Regions from separate parts of the Ramlibacter sp. G4-7 genome, predicted to be linked through region 1. Evidence: predicted binding sites of a transcription regulator. Region 1 holds the regulator's gene; the other holds the start of a gene.
What was found. The regulator FNR, encoded in region 1, switches genes on or off when oxygen is low (the NO sensors DNR and NnrR bind a similar motif). The targets are predictions, from matches to a motif close to TTGATNNNNATCAA.

Region 1 (3,395 bases):
GAGGTCAGGCTGCCGGGAAGCAGGCCCTGGAACATGCGCGTCACGCGCTGCACCTGCTGGCGGGCCCCCATCTCACCGTGCACGGTCGCCAGGGTGGCGAGCAGGTCGCCGCGCAGGTACCAGAGCGCCTGGACGTCGCTGGCATAGCGCACCCGGCGCGTCACGTTGGCGAATTGCCGGCCGCCGGCTTGCGTGAGCAGCGCCAGCATCGCTTCGCGGATGTCCTCGGTGCCCGAATCGAGCACGGACTCGCTCGGATCCAGGGGGTTGCCCAGGAGGCCATAGATGCTTTGCCGCAGAGTGCCTTTGAACCAGCGCATGTTGTTCCCACCGACTTGTATTGGCCTGTGACCGGTCCTGCCAAAGGTATGCCGGGCGGCCGGGGCTGACAAGCCTGGCAAGGTGACGGACTTCACGGAAGGCCGCCGGGCAAGGCGACCTATTCGTAACCGAAGGTCAACAATACGACCTAAGCGTGCGTTTGCCTGGCGGGTGTCGGCTCAGGCCGGCGGCGGGTCGCTGCGGACGGCCAGGACGGGCACCGGCGCCATGCGCAGAACCTGCTCCGCCCCGCTTCCCAGCAGGACCCGGCTCACACCGCGGCGACCGTGGGTGCCGACGACCACCAGGTCGGCCTCCCAGGACCGCGCCTCCGCCGCGATGTCTTCGCCGATGCGCGCCCCCGGGGCGTCCAGCAACTTCGTGTCCGCGGGCACGCCGGCGGCCCGGGCGATCTCCAGGGCGTCGGCCAGCACCTTGGCGGCCCCCTTCTTGCCGACATCCAGCAAGTCCACCACCGGCCCGTAGCCGGTGCTGATGAAAGCCATCGGATCGAGCACGTGCACCAGCCGCACGCGGCCGCCGCCCTCGCGCGCCAGCTGCAAGCCGGCGACCAGGGCCTTGTTCGAGGTGTCGCTGCCGTCCACCGGCACGAGGATGCGCTTGTACATGGCTTGCCTTCCGTTCGCATTGAGATCCCCCATGGTGGGACGACGCAGCGCGCGACCGCTTGATGCGGATCAAGCCAGGCGGCTAGGACGATTCCTAGGGACCCTAGTCCCGCGCGCCGCGGCGATTCGGACTCCTCCGAGCCAGCGATTCAGCCGGCTCCGATGTCGCGAATCCGGCCGGATGCCCATAGTGCAGGCATGACCCCGAACGGCTGCATCAAGGTGTTCCTCGCCGACGATTCGCTGCAGATCCGCGAGCGCGTCAACGCGCTGCTCGGGGCGGCCGACATCGCCATCGTGGGCGAGGCCGCCACGCCGGAGAGCTGCATCGCCGGCATCCTGCGTTGCCACCCCGACGTCGTCGTGCTGGACGTGCAGCTGGAAGGCGGCAGCGGATTGCAGGTGCTCAAGGCCGTGCGCCTGGCGGACCCGCAGGTCGCCTTCGTCGTCTTCAGCAACAACTCCGCCCCGGCCTACCGCAAGCGCTACCTGGGCGAGGGCGCCGTGAGCTTCCTGGACAAGAGCACCGAATTCGACCAGCTGGCCCGTGCCGTGGAAACGGCAGGGCGGCACGCGGTCCATTGAACAAGCCAGAAGGAGGGAACATGACCACCGCCACCGCTTCCGTCGCCACCATCCACTTCATCGACCGGGCGCACGCCGGCGACGCCGCCTGCACGCCGGCGCCGCTGGTGACGCAGTGCTCCAGCTGCCACCTGAAGGACCTGTGCCTGCCCTGCGGCCTGACGGGCAGCGACGTCGAGCGGCTGGACGGCCTGAGGTTCGCGCGCCGCCGGATCAAGGAGGGCCAGGCGCTGTACCACGAGGGCGACCGTTTCCAGTGCATGTACGCGGTGCGCAGCGGCACCTTCAAGTCCACCCTGAACCTGAAGGACGGGCGCGAGCAGGTCACCGGCTTCCAGATGGCCGGCGAGCTGCTCGGGTTCGATGGCCTGGCCTCGGGCAAGCACGCCAGCAGCGCCGTGGCGCTGGAGGATGCCGAGATCTGCGCGATCCCCTACGCCCACCTGAGCGAACTGGCCGCCACCAGCGTCGACCTGCAGCACGTGATCTCCCGTCTCATGAGCCGCGAGATCGTGCGCGAGCACAGCCTGATGATGCTGCTCGGGTCGATGAACGCCGAAGAGCGCCTGGCCGCCTTCCTCCTCAACATCTCGCAACGGATGAAGGCCCGCGGCTACTCCGCGAGCGAATTCCACCTGCGCATGTCGCGGGCGGAGATCGGCAGCTACCTGGGCATGAAACTGGAGACCGTCAGCCGCACTTTCTCCGCCTTCGCCCAGCAGCGCCTGCTGGAAGTGGACAAGAAGCACGTGCGGATCACGGACCTGGCGGGCCTGCAGCGCGCGTTCGACCTGCGTGTCCAGTGATCGGGGCGGCCCCCTGGATGGCGCGGCACGGCGTAAGCTGTGCCGGTGCGCGCGCGGCCTTGCGCGCCACTCCTGCGAAGGAGGCCTGCCATGGCCACTGAAATTCCCGACCTGACCTGGCTCGACCCGCTGCGCCGCATCGGCCAGGATGAACTCGCGCTGATCTGCAGCATGAGCACGGCGCAGCTGGACGAACTGGTGGAATACGGCTCGCTGGTGCCGGCGATGGGGGGGCCCGGCAGCCGGGAGTACAGTGCTGCCTGCGTGCCCCCGCTGCTCGAGGCGGCGCGCCTGCACTCCCATTACGACCTGGACCTGTTCACCGTCAGCCTGCTCCTGGGCTATCTGCAGCGCATCGCGCAGCTGGAGCATCAATTGCGCGCGCTCAACGTGCACGTCCCGCACCCGCACACCCTGCCGCGTGAGGGGCCTACGCCCTGGCGCGAGCCGCACGCCTGACGCGCGCGTTTCAGGCGGACAGCTGCCCGCGGAGGGCTTCGGCCAGCAGCGGGGCCACCGCGATGGCATTGGTCGCGTGCGGCACCGTGTCGCAGCTGGCAATGCGCGCGATGCCGGCGCGGTGCAGCATGTCGACCCCCGGGGGATCGAGCAAGGCATGCACGCCCACGCACCAGGGCCGGGCCCAGCCCGCCTCCCGCAGCACCTTCGCCGCGGTCGCCATGGTGTGGCCGCTGGAGATGATGTCGTCCACCAGCACCGGGGTGCGACCGTCGTGCGCGGCGCCTTCGGGCAGCGTCACCTGCACGTCCCGGTCGCCGCGGCGGACCTTGCTCATGACGACGTGCGGCGCGCCCAGCCGGCGCGCCACGTCCGCGACCCACTGCTCGCTCTCGCTGTCGGGGCCGACCAGGATCGGCCGCTCCACTTCGCGCCGCACCCAGGCGGCGATCGCCGGCGCCGCGGCGACCACGCGGGTGGGAATCGTGTAGATCGCGTCCAGGCTGGGCAGGCGGTGCAGGTGCGGGTCGATGGTGAGCAGGAAATCGACCGTCGAGGACAGCAGTCGCGCGTAGCTGCGCGAGGTGATCGCCTC
Region 2 (3,395 bases), on a different contig from region 1:
GCTGGCCGTTGGTGAGGTTGACGAGGTCGATCAGCACCGGCGCATTCGGCGGCACGACGTCGCGCCAGCCGCCCTCGCTGTCGCTGGTGCCCGTGTCGTCGCTCATGTGCACGCGCACCTTGGCGACATTGACCAGGACGTGCTCGTAGCAGGCCGGGGCGTCCGTGACCGAGAGCTGCAGCGTGCCGGTGGGCGTCGCGCCGGCGCCGCTGCCGCCGCCACCGCCGCAGGCGGCCAGCGTCACCGCCGCACCCACGGCCGTCACGGCCAGCATCCAGCGCTTCATCGTCTTGTCCTGCATCGACTTCCTTCGTGGTTGACAACGCGGGTGATGGTGCCTGCGCCGCTGCGAGGCGCGTGTCGGGCAGTAACGCCTTGCACGCCGCCATGCCCGAACGGTGCATGCAGGGGGATCGTCGGTCGTCCGTGTGCGTGGCCGTTGCCGGCCGATACACCTGGGCGCGGCCACGGCGCCACAGGGGCAGGCTCTACTACCTGGAACCGTGCGGGTCGGTGTCGCCCGCGTCCGGGTTGGGCTGCGTGACCTGGAAGTCCTTGTCCCCCGCGGGGCGACCGCGCCCGCCAGTATCGGCCATCGCCTGGTCGCGGATCGCGAACAGGGCAGCGAGGTCGCGCTGCACGTCGTCCTCGCTCTTGGGCCCTTCGGCGTCCGCCGCCATCGGATCTTCCGTGGGGTCGAAGGCCTTGCCGTGCCGCGGCTGCAGCCCCGGCATCGCGGTCAAGGGTGCCGGGCCGCTCTGCGCCCAGGTGCGCGGGTCCGGCATGTCGGCCGCGTTGAAGCCCTGGAACTCCCAGCCTATGCTCAGGAGCCAGTCGCGCGCCCGCGGGTCGAAGCGGGCGAGCTCGCGCTCGAAGTTGTCCTGGAAGGCGAACACGTAGGCCAGCAGGCGGTCATGCGCCTGCTTGACGATGAAGTTCACGTGCAGGCCGTGGCGACCGAGCTTGTTCACCGTGGACAGCATGCGGCAGTCGATCCAGTCGGAGGGGATGCCGTGCTTGCGCATGGTGTCGCGCAGGATCACCTGGAGCAGTTCGCGCCGCGGCGCGTTGCGCGACGTTTCCTCGCCGCCGGACGAATCCGGCTCGCTTTCGTGGAACTGCGTGGAGTGGCCAGCCGCGCCGCCCTCGCCCTTGCCGCCGAAAATGCGTCCTATCAGTCCCATGCGGTCATCGTACCCTCATTCCCGCAGCTGGAACCGCATGCGCGTGCCGGCGAGGTCGAGGACGTCCTGATCCGACAACATCACCGGGTCGTTGCTCAGGGCCTGGCCATTGAGCAGCGGCGCACTGGAGCCGCCGAGGTGGGTGACGAAGTAGCCGCCGCGGCGATGCGCGACCGAGACCACCGACACCCCCGGCTTGCCGAAGGTGGTGACGGCCTTGACCACCGGCACCTCGAGGCCGGCGGAGGAACCCGACTCCACCGTGAAGATGGCGTGCAGCTGCGGGCCGTCGGGCGCGAAGGCCTGCGTCCCGCCGAAGCCGCTGGGTTCCTCGCTCGCCTGCAGGTAGCGGATGCGGTACGGGCCGATCGCGATCACGTCGCCGTCGGACAGGCGCGTGCGCTCCTTGACCATGCGGTCGTTGACGTAGGTGCCGTTGGTGCTGCCCAGGTCCTGCAGGAAGACGTCGGCGACGCCCACGAGGTCGAACGCGCAGTGCTGGCCGCTGACCACCAGCGTGTCCAGCACGATGTCGTTGCCCGGCTTGCGGCCCAGCGTCGTGCGGTCCTTGTGCAGGTACACGTGCTTGACCTCGACGCCCTTGACGGTGGCTATCAGCTGCGGCATTACCGGTCTCCGTACCGCGACCCGCGGCCGGACCATGCTAACCGGCGCGCGAGGCTGCTTCAAGCGGTCGGACCCCTGCCATGCGGCCGCACGCGCAAGCCCGGCATGCACGGGGTGAGAACGTTTCGCCAGCAAGCAAGGCAGCGCCGGCGCGTCCGGCCCCGCCTTGATGCAGGTCAAGCGGCGGGCAGCGCACGTGGCGCAGGATCACCGCACGCCTTTGCCGGAGTCCCCCCATGTTCCAGCGCATCCTCCTCGCCACCGATGGCTCCGCCGCGTCCGAGCACGCAGCGCGCCTGGCCGTCGATCTCGCCAAGGTGCACGGCGCCCGCCTGACGGCGCTGTACGTGGTCGATCCCTATCCTTACCTCGGGATCGGCGAAACCAACCCGCTGGGCTTCCAGGCCTACATGTCGGCCGCCCTGCAGCACGCCGCGGTGGCCCACAACAAGGTGCTGGCCCTGTGCGAGCAGGCGGGCGTGCCCTTCCAGCCGCGGCTCGCCGAGGACGTGGGCGCCGCCGCCGGCATCCTGGAGGGCGCCAGGCAGGCGGAAGCGGACCTGGTCGTCGTCGGCTCGCACGGTCGTGGCGGCATCGCCCGGGTGGTGCTGGGCAGCGTGGCGAGCAAGGTGGTCGCCCAGTCCTCCGTGCCCGTCCTGGTCGTGCGATAGGAGCGTCGTCTACGCGACGACGCTCGCGCCCGCGGCCTGCAGCCGTCCGAGCAGGTCCTGCCAGCGCTGCGTGTGCTCCGCGTGCAGGCGGCTGCCTGCGGCCAGCACCGGCTGGAACTTCCAGCCCTTGACCTGCTGCGCCTCGAACCACGCGCGCGCGGTCTGCCGCACGATCCAGGCCGGTGTGCGCCAGGCGCCCCAGGGTTCGGCGGTGCGGGCGAGGTCGGGGGTGTTTTCCAGCGCGCCCTGCGCATAACTCAGGAGGCCGTAGCGCCGCGGCGTGGACGGCTGGCGCGGGCCGTCGTCGAAGGTCTCGAAGGTGGTCACGTCCTCCAGCGCCGCCGGCAGCAGGTCGCGCGCGACGAGGTGGTGGCCGCCGTCATGGCCCTCGCCCGTCTTGAAATGCAGCACGGGGCGCAGCTCGAAACCCGTCAGGCCGCTGGCGCGCAGCGCCTGCGCGAGGTCGCCGCCCAGGACGTATTCGCCGGTCCATTCGTCGACGTGGCTCAGGCTGCGGCCGGCGACCGTCTTGCTCAGGAAGATGCGCTGCGGCAGCCGCACCGCCCACCGGCTCGCCGTGGGATGCAGTGGCTCCTGGTGGTAGGCGGCCATGGTGGCCTTGGAGTCGCCGCGCGTCTGGCCGATGGTGCTGCGGCACACGGCCTCGAAATGGCTGCAGGCCGCGAGCTCGGAGGCGCTGCACTGCACGTCGCGCAGGAAGCTCACGGGCTCGCCATCCGCGAGCGCCAGCAGCCGCGGCAGCACGGGGCCGGCGGCGTCGAAGAAGCGGGGAAACAGGAAACCGACGGCGGCGTGCGCCTTGGCTCCCAGCGCCTTGGCCAGGGCCTCGTCGGCACCCAGGCGGCGCGCGAGTCCGGGACTGCAGGGACGCAGCGCGATCATGATCTTCATG

Region 2: the regulator FNR is predicted to act here: its motif matches at 1,978-1,991, upstream of AC3EGR_RS22125 (universal stress protein).

Annotation. Positions count from the first base shown of each region.
Region 1 covers NZ_JBYNTT010000002.1:307,441-310,835, forward strand. Annotated here, with positions in the region: gene AC3EGR_RS04415 (hypothetical protein) at 1-320, opposite strand, end outside; gene AC3EGR_RS04420 (universal stress protein) at 501-950, opposite strand; gene AC3EGR_RS04425 (response regulator) at 1,149-1,535, shown strand; gene fnr (fumarate/nitrate reduction transcriptional regulator Fnr) at 1,556-2,341, shown strand; gene AC3EGR_RS04435 (chaperone modulator CbpM) at 2,432-2,800, shown strand; gene AC3EGR_RS04440 (ribose-phosphate pyrophosphokinase) at 2,811-3,395, opposite strand, start outside.
Region 2 covers NZ_JBYNTT010000020.1:56,613-60,007, reverse strand. Annotated here, with positions in the region: gene AC3EGR_RS22140 (DUF4382 domain-containing protein) at 1-301, opposite strand, end outside; gene AC3EGR_RS22135 (hypothetical protein) at 492-1,184, opposite strand; gene AC3EGR_RS22130 (FHA domain-containing protein) at 1,200-1,811, opposite strand; gene AC3EGR_RS22125 (universal stress protein) at 2,048-2,482, shown strand; gene AC3EGR_RS22120 (hypothetical protein) at 2,492-3,394, opposite strand.